Regions from separate parts of the Actinoplanes ianthinogenes genome, predicted to be linked through region 1. Evidence: riboswitches for the same ligand, from Rfam matches in the RefSeq annotation. Region 1 holds a riboswitch; the other holds the start of a gene.

What was found. Region 1 has a riboswitch for glycine ahead of gcvT (glycine cleavage system aminomethyltransferase GcvT). Riboswitches for the same ligand answer to the same signal wherever they lie in the genome.
Region 2: linked by a shared signal. The riboswitch ahead of gcvP (aminomethyl-transferring glycine dehydrogenase) and the one ahead of gcvT (glycine cleavage system aminomethyltransferase GcvT) in region 1 are both predicted to bind glycine.

What each region holds. Positions count from the first base shown of each region.
Region 1 covers NZ_AP023356.1:444,454-451,364, reverse strand. Annotated here, with positions in the region: gene Aiant_RS02165 (methyl-accepting chemotaxis protein) at 1-1,430, opposite strand, end outside; gene Aiant_RS02160 (MarR family winged helix-turn-helix transcriptional regulator) at 1,664-2,113, shown strand; glycine riboswitch at 2,166-2,269, shown strand; glycine riboswitch at 2,274-2,354, shown strand; gene gcvT (glycine cleavage system aminomethyltransferase GcvT) at 2,387-3,427, shown strand; gene gcvH (glycine cleavage system protein GcvH) at 3,440-3,799, shown strand; gene Aiant_RS02145 (L-serine ammonia-lyase) at 3,839-5,128, shown strand; gene Aiant_RS02140 (glycoside hydrolase family 12 protein) at 5,166-6,287, opposite strand; gene Aiant_RS02135 (IPT/TIG domain-containing protein) at 6,379-6,911, opposite strand, start outside.
Region 2 covers NZ_AP023356.1:285,699-292,609, reverse strand. Annotated here, with positions in the region: gene Aiant_RS01425 (hypothetical protein) at 1-213, shown strand, start outside; gene Aiant_RS01420 (nucleotidyltransferase domain-containing protein) at 207-959, opposite strand; gene Aiant_RS01415 (nucleotidyltransferase domain-containing protein) at 956-1,627, opposite strand; gene Aiant_RS01410 (hypothetical protein) at 1,767-2,588, shown strand; gene mgrA (L-glyceraldehyde 3-phosphate reductase) at 2,970-3,929, opposite strand; glycine riboswitch at 4,017-4,107, shown strand; gene gcvP (aminomethyl-transferring glycine dehydrogenase) at 4,185-6,911, shown strand, end outside.

The DNA of each region.
Region 1 (6,911 bases):
GCCTCCGCCACCGAACGGCTCATCTCGGCGGTGGTGGCGGTCTGCTCCTCGACCGCCGAGGCGATCGTGGTGGTGTAGTCGCCGACCCGCCCGATCACCTCGGTGATCTCGCCGATCGCCTCGCCGGCGTTGTTGCTGGACAGCTGGATCGCGCTGATCCGGGCGGTGATCTCGTCGGTCGCCTTCGCCGTCTGCTGGGCCAGGTCCTTGACCTCGCCCGCCACCACGGCGAAGCCCTTGCCCAGCTCGCCGGCCCGAGCCGCCTCGATGGTGGCGTTCAGCGCCAGCAGGTTGGTCTGCTCCGCGATCGCGGTGATCAGCCGGACCACGTCGCCGATCTCCGCGCTGGCCACGCCCAGCTCGGCGACCTGCGCGGTGGTCCGCTGCGCGACCGAGGTGCCCTGCTGCGACACCTCGGCCGCCTGCGCCGCGCTGGAGGCGATCTCGGCGATCGAGGCGCTCATCTGCTCGGCGCCGGCCGCGATGGTCTGCACCCCGGTGTTGATCTCCTCGGAGGCCGCCATGGCCGTGTTGGCCCGTTCGGCGGCCTCGGCCGCGCCGGTCTGGAGCTGCGTGCTGATCGTGGACAGCTCGTCGGAGGCGGACGACAGCGTGACCGCCACCTGCCCCATCTGGTCCACGCTGGTGCGGACCGCGGCGATGCCGGTGTCCAGCTCGGTCGCCATCCGGCCCAGCTCGTCCCGGCCGGTGACCGCCGCCGTCACCGTCAGGTCCCCGGCGGCCAGTGCCCGGCTGACCCGGCCCACCGCGTCGAGCGTGCTCATGATCCCGCGGACCACCAGGACCGCCAGCGCCAGCGCGGCCGCCACCCCGATCACCAGGACCACGATCATCTGGTTACGCGCGGTGTGGTAGTCGGCCGCCGTCTCGGCTCGCTTCTCCTGCGCCACCCGCGTCTCGATGCCGACCAGCTCGGTCAGGGCGGCCTGCGCCGCGTTCAATGCCGGTCGTGCGGCCGTGTCCCGGGCCTTCTGGAATCCGTTCAGGTCGCCGGCGGCGGCCAGCGGCACCAACTGCTCCTCGCGGGCCTTGCGCAGCGTGACCAGGGCGGTGCGGAACCGTTCGACCGCCGCCTCCCGGCCGGTCATGTCGGTGGCGGTGTAGTCGGCGAAGGCCTTGTCGGCGTCGGCGTCCGCGGCGGCGATGGCCTGCTTGTCGGCCTCTCGCGCGGCCGGGTCATGACTGATCAGCAGGCTCATCAGCTCGCTCCAGGAGCGTTGCACACCCTGACCGACCACGCCGAGCTGGGCGATCGGCACCAGGTTCTGGCTGTACAGGTACTCCGCCGCATCAGCGGTGGAGTGCAGCCGGACCAGGCCGAGCAGGCCGACCGCCATCGCGGCCAGGGCCGCCACCAGCACCGCCGTGTACAGCTTCAACCGGACCGACAGGTCGTTCAACCAGCGCATGTGAACCCCCCGCATGCTCCCGCCCGGCGGCAACGCCGTCGTGACCGCCCGCAGTCGGGATCCACTGTTCCTATCGGCGGTAACCAGACGCTCCTTACCCCTAACGTCCCGTCTGGGTTAAAGGCGGACTTTTGGGGCAGGGCCGACCCGGTCGAGGGCGGGGCAACGGCGGCGGCCGGCGTACGAAAGGATCTGGAAGGTTTCACCCGTGCCGCCGTGATGAGGTCTTCCCCATGAGCGACGAGAGTCGTGGATCGCAGCTGCTGCCGGTGCTCGCGCAGCTGGTCCGTTTTCTGCGGCAGCTGGAGGGCCCGGACAACCCGAGCTCGATCGCGCTCTCGGTGCTGCGCCGGCTCAGCGACGAGGGCCCGGCGCGGGTGACCGACCTGGCCCGGCTGACCCGGGCGTCGCAGCCCGGGATGACCCAGCTGGTCGGCCGGATGGAGCGGTCCGGGCTGGTCCAGCGGGTGCCGGACCCGAACGACGGGCGTGGCGTCCTGGTCGGCGCGACGCGGTCCGGGCGGGACCTGCTGGCCCGCACCTACGCGCACTACGCGGCGACGCTGGACGGCATGTTCGCGCGGCTGGAGCCGGCCGACAGCGAGGCGATCATCAGGGCGTTGCCGGCGCTGGGCCGGCTGGCCGCGGCGGGGGAGAAGGGCGACACGGCCAGTGGATCTTGATGGCTCCGGCGCGGCCTGATAGCTTCCGAAGCACAAAAGAAGACTTCGCCGCGACGCCGCTGCGGGAGAGCACTCGTCCGCTGGGAAGCGAGACGGGTCGCCGAAGGAGCAAATCTCCCTCAAGAATCTCTCAGGCACACGTACCGCAACGGTCAGGCGACTCTGGAAAGTCAGCTCCCGTGAGCTGCGCCCAAGGTGCAAGCCGCCCCCGGCGGTGAACCTCTCAGGCCCCATGACAGAGCGAGGGAGGCCGACTGTCAAGGAGCCTCCCTGTTGCGACGCACCGCGCTTCACCACGTTCATCAGCGTCTCGGCGCCTCATTCACCGGGTTCGCCGGCTGGGAGATGCCGGTCCGGTACGGCAGCGACGTCGCCGAGCACCACAGCGTACGGAAATCGGTCGGGCTCTTTGACCTGGGCCACATGGGACAGATCGAGGTGAGCGGGCCGGAAGCGGCCGCCTTCCTGGATTACGCCCTGGTCGGGCGGCTGTCGGCGGTCGCCGTGGGGCGGGCCAAGTACACGATGCTGTGCCACACCAACGGTGGCGTGCTCGACGACCTGGTCGTCTACCGGCTGGAGCCGCAGCGGTTCCTGGTGGTGGCGAACGCCGCGAACGCGCCGATCGTGATCGCGATGCTGGGGGAGTACTCCGGTGGGTTCGCGGTGACGATCACGGCGCTGGACCGGGCGCTCGTCGCGGTGCAGGGGCCGGACGCCGTGCGGGTCGTCGGGGAGCACGCCGACCTGCGGTACTACGGGATCAAGGCGGAGCGGCTGGCCGGCAAGGACGTGCTGCTGGCCCGGACCGGGTACACCGGCGAGGACGGGTTCGAGATCTACTGCGCGAACGCGGACGCCGAGGCGATCTGGGAGTGGGCGCAGGCGGCCGGGGCCCAGCCGGCCGGGCTGGCCTGCCGGGACACGCTGCGGCTGGAGGCCGGGATGCCGCTGTACGGGCACGAGCTGACGGTGCGCACCACGCCGTTCCACGCCGGGCTGGGCCGGGTGGTCGCGCTGGACAAGTCGGACTTCGTCGGTGCGGCGGCTTTGCGGACGGTCACGCCCGAGACCGAGCTGGTCGGGCTGGTGACCAAGGGGCGGCGCTCGCCGCGGGCCGGCCACGCGGTGCTCGACGCGGTGACCGGGGCGAAGGTCGGCGAGGTGACCAGCGGGGCGCCGTCGCCCACGCTCGGGCACCCGATCGCGCTGGCCTACGTGGCCCGGGATCGCGCCGGCGGTTCCCTGGTGGTCGACGTCCGCGGGACCCGCGAGGCCGCCGAGATCGTCTCCCTGCCCTTCTACAAGCGATAGCGAGGTCGGACCATGCGTTTCACCAAGGATCACGAATGGCTGACCGAGGAGGAGATCGCCACGGTCGGGATCACCTCGTTCGCCGCGGACGCGCTCGGTGACGTCGTCTTCGTCGAGCTGCCCGAGGTGGGCACGGTGGTCAGCGCCGGCGACCCGGCCGGGGAGATCGAGTCGACCAAGTCGGTGAGCGAGGTCTACGCCCCGGCCGACGGCGAGATCGTCGAGGTCAACCAGGCGGTCGTCGACGATCCGGCGCTGATCAACTCGGATCCGTACGGCAAGGGGTGGCTGTACCGGCTGCGGATCAGCGGGACGCCGGTGACGCTCTCCGACGTCGAGTACGAGGCGCTGATCGCGGGGGAGACGTCGTGATACCTCAGTTCGCCGGGGCGCGGGCCGATGGGCGGGGTCATGGCTGTCTCGGTCTTTGACCTCTTCTCCGTCGGCATCGGGCCGTCGAGCTCGCACACCGTGGGGCCGATGCGGGCCGCCCGGATGTTCACCGCGCATCTCGACTCCCGGGTGAGCGGGGTGCGGGCGGAGCTGTTCGGGTCGCTCGGGGCCACCGGGCACGGGCACGGGACGCCGCGGGCGGTGCTCCTGGGGCTGATGGGGCACGATCCGGAGACCGTGGACACCACGCTGGAGCCGCCGGCGGACGGCCGGATCGGCTCGCTCGACGTCGACCTGGTGCTGCACCGGCGGCGGGCGTTGCCGGAGCACCCCAACGGGATGATCTTCACGGCGCTCGGAGCCGGTGGGGAAGAGCTGTTCAGCAAGAAGTACTTCTCGGTTGGCGGCGGATTTGTCGTAAGTTCGATGATAAATCCGGACAAAACGGCGGTGGCTTATCCGTTCTCCTCCGGGGCCGAGCTGCTGGAACTCACCCGGACGACCGGGCTGTCCATCTCGCGGATCATGCTCGTCAACGAGGGCGCCTGGCGCTCGGCGGACGAGGTGCGGGAGGGGCTGCTCGGCATCTGGAAGGTGATGCACGAGTGCGTGTCCGCGGGACTGGACGCCGAGGGCGTGCTGCCCGGCGGGCTGAAGGTGCGGCGCCGGGCCGCGGCGACCGCCCGCCAGCTGCGCGCCGCCGGGGACCCGCAGGTGCACTCCATGGAGTGGCTCACGGCGTACGCGATGGCCGTCAATGAGGAGAACGCGGCCGGAGGTCGCGTGGTGACCGCGCCCACCAACGGCGCCGCGGGGATCATCCCGGCCGTGCTGCGGTACTACCTGGACTTCGTGCCGGGCGCCTCGCCGGAGGGCGTGGTCCGGTTCCTGCTGACGGCCGGCGCGATCGGCCTGCTGTTCAAGGAGAACGGCTCGATCTCCGGCGCCGAGGTCGGCTGCCAGGGCGAGGTCGGCTCGGCGTGCGCGATGGCGGCGGCCGGGCTGGCCGAGGTGCTCGGCGGGACGCCGGAGCAGGTGGAGAACGCCGCGGAGATCGGCATGGAGCACAACCTGGGCCTGACCTGCGACCCGGTGGGCGGGCTGGTGCAGATCCCGTGCATCGAGCGCAACGGGATGGCGGCGGTCAAGGCGGTCACCGCGGCGCGGATGGCGCTGCGCGGGGACGGGAAGCACCACGTGTCGCTCGACAAGGTCATCAAGACCATGAAGGAGACCGGCGCGGACATGAAGATCAAGTACAAGGAGACGTCGCGGGGCGGGCTCGCGGTCAACGTCATCGAGTGCTGAACCCGGTCCGGCAGCGATGCCGGACCGGGTCGCCGGGTCAGGCCCGGGTGCAGGCCGTGCCGTTCAAGGTGAATCCGGTCGGGGCGGTGAACGAGCCGCTGTAGGTGCCCTGGAAGCCGAACGACGTGCTGGCGCCGGCCGCGATGCTGCCGTTGTGGCTGACGTTGCGTGCCGTGATCGCGCCGGACGTGCCGCTCAGCGTGGCGTTCCAGGAGCCGGTGACGGACTGGCCGGAGGGCAGCGTGAAGCCCAGACTCCAGCCGTTGATCGCGGCGCTGCCGGTGTTGGCCACCGTGACGTCGGCGGTGAAGCCGGTGTTCCAGACGTTGGTCGCGTAGGTGACCCGGCAGGCCGCCGAGCCGCTCGGCGGGCTGGACGGCGGCGGCGAGGACGGGGATCCGCCGCCGTTGACCGCCGCGGAGAAGTTGGTGACGGCCAGGCCGGTGCCGCCGATCCACGGCTCGAAGCCGGCTTGGATGCTGGTCAGGTACCACGAGTTGGTGACCGAGCTGCGCGTCTTGGTGTCGTTGATGAAGTCCAGGACGCTGAAACTCCAGCTGGCGATCGGGGACGGCGCGACGTAGGAGACGACGGCGTTGGAACCGTTGCTGCCGGTCCACACCTCCCAGGTGCGCCCGCCGATGGTGGCCGTGGCGGTCCGGGAACCGATCGGCTGGATCGAGCCCTGCCGGTTGAACCAGATCATGATCTCCTGGGCGTTCACGCCGTCCTTCTTCGGCGACGGGTCGAGCCAGATGTCGTAGGCCGCGTCGTAGGTGGCGCCGGAGACGTAGTTGTAGCTGATGCTGCTGGTCGCGCTGCTGATCTGGCTGACCTGCATGGGCAGGTTGGTGCCGGGCGAGCAGTTGGTGTAGTGGCAGCCGTAGAAGACGGCCGGGTACGACACCGGGGCGCCGCTGGTGCTGCCGACGCCCTGCTGGGTGGTGATGGCGAAGCCGGTGCTGGTGACGTTGATGCACTGCTGGGCGCTGGTGCCCCAGCGGTTGTTCATCACCACGTAGCGGCCGCCGATGGTGGTGGAGCCGTACTGCTCGCAGATCTGGGTGTCGGCCTGGGCCGGACCCGCCGCGATCACTCCGGTGATCGCGGCGGCGGCCAATACGCCCGCGGCTAACAGGGCGCGGAGGGAACGGGTCATGGGGGAACTCCTTCTCAAGCGAAGGTGGGAGCGCTCCCAGCGGACGTTACCTCAGATTGATGTTCGTCGAAAGTTACGGGAGTGTTGCCGGTCAGTCCAGGTCGCTGTACGCGAAGATCGCCGCGACCGAGAAGCGGCTGGCGACGCCGGTGCTGGAGGTGAAGGAGACCCAGGTCGTGCCGGGCTGGCTCGCGACCGGGACAACGCACTGGTACGCCGTGGCCGACCCGGTGCCCTGCGCGGTGCACTCGGCGGCCTTGTCGCCGAACTTGAAGTTCTTCGCCGCCGCGACGTCGCCGCCGGCCACCTTCACGGTCACCTTCGAGCCCCCGGCGACCACGTCGCTCCTGGCCGACAGGCTCACCACCACCGGCACGTAGCCGACCGTGGCCGGGGCGCCCGGCACCTCGTCGTGCAGCAGCGTCACGCCGGCCGACGGGGCGTTCGAGGCCGGCAGCGCCACCCTCACGTGCGTGGCGTCCACCCAGGTCACCGTGGCCTTCGCGTCGCCGACCCGGGCGGTGATCGCCTCGGCCGTGAAGTCCTTCTGCGTCGCCCCGGCCGTGCCGCCGGTGACCTTGAGGGTGACCGTCCCGCCGCTGGCCTTGGCGACCGTGCCGGCCG
Region 2 (6,911 bases), 160 kb from region 1:
CCGACCGGCTGGCATTTCGGCAAACTGTCGACGGTGAGCAGGGCCGCGCATGTGAAGTCGTACACCCGGATGCCCAGCGGCGTGACGACCTGGATCGTGCCGGGCGGCGGCGAGGGCGACTGGAGCCGGACGGTCCACTTCAGCTCCGGGAACCACAGCAAGAGCGGGGCGCGCTTCTACCGGGTGCGCTACAACACGACGGCCTATCACTGAGCCGCGAGGCGGGTGCGGACGACCAGGTCGTGCAGGGCGTCGACGGCGGCGAACGACGGCTTGTCGGGCAGCGGCGAGTTGTCCCGGGCCGCTTCCAGCTCGGCGCGCAGCCGGGGGATGTCGGTGGCCAGCCGGTCGGCCGCGCCCGCCGGGAACGGTCCGTGCTCGGCCTCGCGCTTCGCCGCGATCAGCTCCGGCACGTAGTCGATCTCCGCGCCCAGGATCCGCAGGTCGGTCTCGAGCCGCCCGGTACGCATCAGGTGGATGCCGGTCAGCAGCACGCGCAGCGTGTACAGGGCCGGCTTCAGCTCGCCGCTCTTGATCCAGAGCTTCTCCTGGCTGTGCGAGAAGCCGAGGTAGTGGTAGGTGTGGTTGCGGGTGATCAGCCCCGGCGCCAGGGCGACCAGCTCGGCGTGCAGCGGGGTGGTCACCACCACCAGCGGCGACAGGAGCTGCTCCAGGACGTAGCCGTTGCGGCTGTTCAGCAGCTTGGCGAACTTCAGCAGGTCGTGCGAGACCACGTCCAGCTCGACGCCGTCGCGGACGCCGGCGCGCTGCAGCGTGTCCGGGCCGGTGCGCAGGCCGACGACCTCGGCCACCGGCAGCACGTGGGCGCCGCGCAGGTCGAGGTCCGAGTCGACCGAGGCGAAACCGTACAGGTGGGCGCCGCTGACGGTGCAGAAGACCAGGGGATAGGGGAGTTGCGTGGCGGCGTCCGCCGCCCACTCCGGCACGTCGATCGTCACAGTCCACGCTCCCTGACAGCGGTCAGCAGTTCGTCCACCCGGTCCCGGTCGGGCCGCTCCGGCAGGGGCGTGGCCGCTGCGGCCTCGTCCAGCTCGGTGAGCAGCGAACCCGCCCAGGCGGTGACGTCCTCCCACGGCACCAGCCCCTGCTTGACCGCGAGCAGCTGGTCCCGCAGGTGCCGCACGTCGACCAGCACCTCCCCGGTCCGCAGCACGTGCGCCCCGGCCATCAGCAGCCGGATCATATGCATGGCCTGCTTGTGGTTGGTCTCCCCGGTCCGTGCCCGCCGGGCGGCGACCCGGTCGAGCTGGTCCCGGGCATAGTTCCCGTACGTCTCCGCCACCCGCCGCGACAGGAACGCCGTGCGGATCCCCCGCAGCTCCTCGCCGTCGGGGGTGATCTGCTCGACGATCGGCGACCAGAGCACCTCCAGCACGGTCGGGTTGGCCTGCAACGCGAGCGTGCAGAACCGCTCGACCTCCCAGGAGAACTGCTCCTCCGCGGGCCCGTCGAGGTGCGTCGGCGGTTTGTCCAGCCGCCAGAAGTCCCTGGTCGGCGCGGCATAAACCCCGCGCCGGTCGTGGTCGCTGTCCGGCCCGTCCAGCCCATAGGCCCGGGACCCGACCACCACGGCCAGGATCGTGTGCTTCTCGACAAGCCCCGTCATGCCCGCGAACGCTACTGATCCCACCGCGAAGGCGCGCGTTCTTTTCCGCCTTGAGCACTGGCCCGTCTCGGTCGGCGCAGCATCGCCCGGCTCGGGCCGGGGCGTCCGATTCGCGTGCCGACATTTATGATCTTCACTCATGTCTGACCGTGATGCCGCCGTGCCGGGCATCGCCGACCCGGCGTCGGCCGACACCGCGCCGGACGACGCCGTCCTGACCGGGATTGACCACGAGCTGTCCGCGCCCGTGGTGAGTTCTCCGAGCACCGACGGGCGCAACCCCGATGCGAGTGCTGGGATGGGTTCCGGCGAGGGCGAGGGCGAGGGCGAGGGCGAGGGCGAGGGCGAGGGCGAGGGCGACGGCGAGGGCGACGCCTACGGCTACGGCTACGGCTACGGCGAGGATGACGGCGAGCAGGCGACGCCGGGGCCCGTTATGGACTCTGATGCCACCACGGTCGAATCCGGCACCGGCACCGGCGACGACGCAACAGAGAACGCTGATGGCGCCGGCGGTGACGCCTCGGAGAACGTCGCCGCGGAGGATGCGACCAGCGCCCGGGCGCCGGAGAACGCTGACGGCGACGAGGCGGATGATGGGAGGTTTGCCGAGGTCGGGCAGTGGCCCCGCGGCGGCTTGGACCGGCGGCGGGATCTGCTGGCCTATTTCGGGGTGCCGTTGATGACGCTGTTCGCCGTGCCGGCCATGGTGCTGTTGTGGGGAGTGATGATCCTCGGTCATGGCACTGAACCGCCGGCCATCTGCGACGAGGTCCTCCCGGTCAACGGTTGCGGGGAGGTCACCTGGGTCGTGGTGCGAGTGCACGTGCTCGGCTTTCTCGGCCTGTGGGCGCTGCTTTGGGCGTTGCCCTGGTGGCGCGGCTTGCGCACGCCCCGGGTGCTGCTCGCCGTAGCGGCCGCCGTCTTCCTTTTCGCCGGCCTGCTTCGCCTCGCCGCCTGAGGGCCGCGTTTGCCGCGCGGGTATATCCGCCTGAGGGCCGCGTTTGCCGCGCGCGTACATCCGGCTGAAGGCTGCGTTTACCGCGAGGGTATATCCGGATATATCCGCCCCAGAGTCGGCACGAGACACCCCACCTGTAGACAACACGAGGCACTCAACCAAGCAGTACTGATCTCGGGAGTCATGGGCCCGGGTTTGATCTCCGGAACCAGCCGCGGACGTCGCCCTTCCGGGTCGGGCGTTCGGGACGCGCCAGCGTCCTGCCCGTCCCGGAAGGGTCCCTGGCGGGAGCGACGATCAGTGATCAGCGCGGCCCGAGTCAGCAAGAATTTGATCTTGATCGGACGAGCCCGCCACCTCCAGGCCGCTCCCGGCGGTACGTCAGAGGTCCAGGACCGTCCCGTCGATGTCGCCGAGTTCGGCGTCGCTGAGCGACAAATTGTCCAGGGCGGCGATGTTGTTCTCCAGCTGCTGGACGCTGGACGCGCCGATGATCAGGCTGGTCATCCGCTCGTCGCGCAGGGCCCACGCGAGGGCCAGCTGCGCCAGCGACTGCCCCCGCCGCTTGGCGATGTCATTGAGGGCGTGCAGCCGTCCGAGGGTCTTGGCGTCGAGTGCCTCCTCGTTGAGGAACACGCTGGTCCGGATGCGGGAGTCGTCCGGGATGCCGTTGAGGTAGCGGTCGGTGAGCAGACCCTGCTGCAACGGGCTGAACGCGATGCAGCCGGCGCCCGCGTCGGCCAGGGTGTCGAGCAGCCGGTCGTGTTCGATCCAGCGGTTCAGGATCGAGTACGACGGCTGATGGATCAGCAGCGGCGTGCCCAGGTCGCGCAGGATCGCGGCGGCCCGCGCGGTCTGCTCGGACTTGTAGTTGCTCAGCCCGACGTAGAGCGCTTTCCCGGAGCGCACGATGTGGTCCAGCGCGCCCATCGTCTCCTCGAGCGGAGTGTCCGGGTCGGGCCGGTGGTGGTAGAAGATGTCGACGTAGTCGACGCCGAGCCGCTTCAGCGACTGGTCCAGCGAGCTGACCAGGTATTTCCGCGAGCCGAAGTCGCCGTAGGGGCCGTCCCACATGGTGTAGCCGGCCTTGCTGGAGATGATCATCTCGTCGCGGTGCTGCCGGAAGTCGGCCGCCAGGATCCGGCCGAAGTCGGTCTCCGCGCTGCCGGGCGGCGGCCCGTAGTTGTTGGCCAGGTCGAAGTGGGTGACGCCGAGGTCGAAGGCGCGGCGGACGATGTCGCGCTGGCGGTCGGCGGGCCGGGTGTCGCCGAAGTTGTGCCACAGGCCCAGCGAGATGGCGGGCAGCTTGAGGCCGCTGCGCCCGGCGCGGCGGTAGGTCATGGACTCGTAACGATCAAGAGCAGCGGAATACGTCACACGCCCAGCCTAGGCATTCCGATCTTGACGGGGTCCACTGGTAGGTTGGGAACCAGCCGCGCGGGAGAGACCTGCACATCCAGGCGCCGAAGGGGCAACTCCTCCCCGGAATCTCTACAGGCAAACGGACCGCGCGGGCAGGCGACTCTGAAGTGCCCTTTTCGTGGGTATGACAGAGGGGGAGGGCTTTGTCAGCCTTCTCAAGCCTTGGAGTCGCCCATGACGTCGTCATTCACCCATCGGCACATCGGCCCGCAGGCCGATGAGCAGGCGGAGATGCTCAAAGCGATCGGGTACGAGTCGCTCGATCAGCTGATGGACGCCGCGATCCCGGAGTCGATCCGGTTCCACGGCGCGCTGGACCTGCCGGCCGGCGCCGGCGAGGAGGAGACGATCGCCGAGCTGCGTGCCATCGCCGGCCGCAACACGCTGGTCACCCCGATGATCGGGCTCGGCTACTACGGCACCCACACGCCCGCGGTGATCAAGCGGAACGTGCTGGAGAATCCGGCGTGGTACACCGCGTACACGCCGTACCAGCCGGAGATCAGCCAGGGCCGCCTGGAGGCCCTGCTCAATTTCCAGACCGTGGTCACCGACCTGACCGGGCTCACCACGGCGAACGCGTCGATGCTCGACGAGGCCACGGCGGTCGCGGAGGCCATGACGCTCGCGCGCCGCGCTTCCAAGGTCAAGAGCTTGGTGTACGCGGTGGACGCCGACACGTTCCCGCAGACCCTGGCCGTGCTGCGCACCCGGGCCGAACCGCTGGGCATCCAGGTCGAGCTGGTCGACCTGGACACCGAGCAGCTGCCCGAGGAGTACTTCGGCCTGCACCTGCAATACCCCGGCGCGTCCGGCGCGGTCCGCGACCACGCCGCCCTGATCGAGGCCGCGCACGCCAAGGGCGCCCTGGTCACGGTCGCCGCCGACCTGCTCGCGCTGACCCTGCTGCGGGCCCCGGGCGAGATCGGCGCGGACATCGCGGCCGGCACGACGCAGCGCTTCGGCGTGCCCCTGGGCTTCGGCGGCCCGCACGCCGGCTACCTGGCGGTGCGCGGCGGCCTGGAGCGCAGCCTGCCCGGCCGCCTGGTCGGGGTGTCGAAAGACGCCGACGGCGCTCCGGCGTACCGGCTCGCGTTGCAGACCCGCGAGCAGCACATCCGCCGGGAGAAGGCGACCAGCAACATCTGCACCGCCCAGGTCCTGCTCGCCGTGATGGCCAGCATGTACGCGGTCTACCACGGCCCGGCCGGCCTGCGCGCCATCGCCAAGCGGGTGCACGACCACGCGCTGACCCTGGCCGGCAGCCTCACCGCGGCCGGCATCGAGGTCGCCCACCGGGCGTTCTTCGACACGGTCACCGCGGTGGTGCCCAGCCGCGCCGAGCAGATCGTGGCGGCCGCCGCCGCGAACGGTGTGGATCTGCGGCTGGTCGACGCCGACCGGGTGTCGATCTCGACCGACGAGACCACCACGGCCGCGCACGTAGAAACCGTGCTCGCCGCCTTCGGCGCCACCGTCGCCGAGCCCGCCGTCTGCGGCGCCAAGGCGCTGGCCCGGACCAGCGACTACCTGCACCACCCGGTGTTCAACACCCACCACTCCGAGACCGGCATGCTGCGCTACCTGCGCAAGCTCTCCGACCGGGACTACGCGCTGGACCGCGGCATGATCCCGCTGGGCTCCTGCACGATGAAGCTGAACGCCACCACCGAGATGGAGGCGGTCACCTGGCCGGAGTTCGCGAACATCCACCCGTTCGCGCCGGCCTCGCGGACCGAGGGCTACGAGAGCCTGGTCGGCCAGCTGGAGGCCTGGCTGGCGGAGATCACCGGGTACGACGCGGTCAGCGTCCAGCCGAACGCCGGCTCCCAGGGCGAGCTGGCCGGTCTGCTGGCCATCCGCGGCTACCACCGCTCGCGGGGGGAACTGCACCGCGACGTCTGCCTGATCCCGTCCTCGGCGCACGGTACCAACGCGGCGAGCGCGGTCATGGCCGGCATGCGGGTCGTCGTGGTCGCCTGCGACGAGAACGGCAACGTCGACCTGACCGACCTGGCCGCCAAGATCGAGAAGCACCGCGACGCGCTGTCGGCGATCATGGTGACCTACCCGTCCACCCACGGTGTCTACGAGACCGGCATCGCCGAGCTCTGCGAGCGGGTGCACGAGGCCGGCGGCCAGGTCTACGTCGACGGGGCCAACCTGAACGCCCTGGTCGGTTTCGCCAAGCCGGGCAAGTTCGGCGCCGACGTCTCGCACCTGAACCTGCACAAGACGTTCTGCATCCCGCACGGCGGTGGCGGTCCCGGCGTCGGCCCGGTCGCGGTCCGCGCCCACCTCGCCGACTTCCTGCCCGGCAACCCGCTGGAGCCGGGCGACCACCACGCGGTCTCGGCCGCCGCGCACGGCTCGGCCGGCATCCTGCCGATCTCGTGGGCGTACGTGCGGATGATGGGCCCGGACGGCCTGGCTCAGGCGACCGCGACGGCGGTGCTGGCGGCCAACTACGTGGCGGCACGGCTGCGCGAGCACTACCCGGTGCTCTACGCGGGCGAGCACGGCCTGGTCGCGCACGAGTGCATCCTCGACCTGCGGCCGATCACCAAGGCCACCGGCGTCAGCGTGGACGACGTGGCGAAGCGGCTGATCGACTACGGCTTCCACGCGCCGACCATGTCGTTCCCGGTCGCCGGCACCCTGATGGTGGAGCCGACCGAGAGCGAGGACCTCGCGGAGCTGGACCGGTTCTGCGACGCGATGATCGCCATCAAGGGCGAGATCGACCAGGTCGCCGCGGGCGTCTGGCCCAGGGACGACAACCCTCTCGCGAACGCGCCGCACACCGCCTCGGCGGTCGCCGCGGACGAGTGGTCACACCCGTACCCGCGCTCGGTGGCCGGTTTCCCGGAGGGCGTGGACCGGACGGCGAAGTACTGGCCG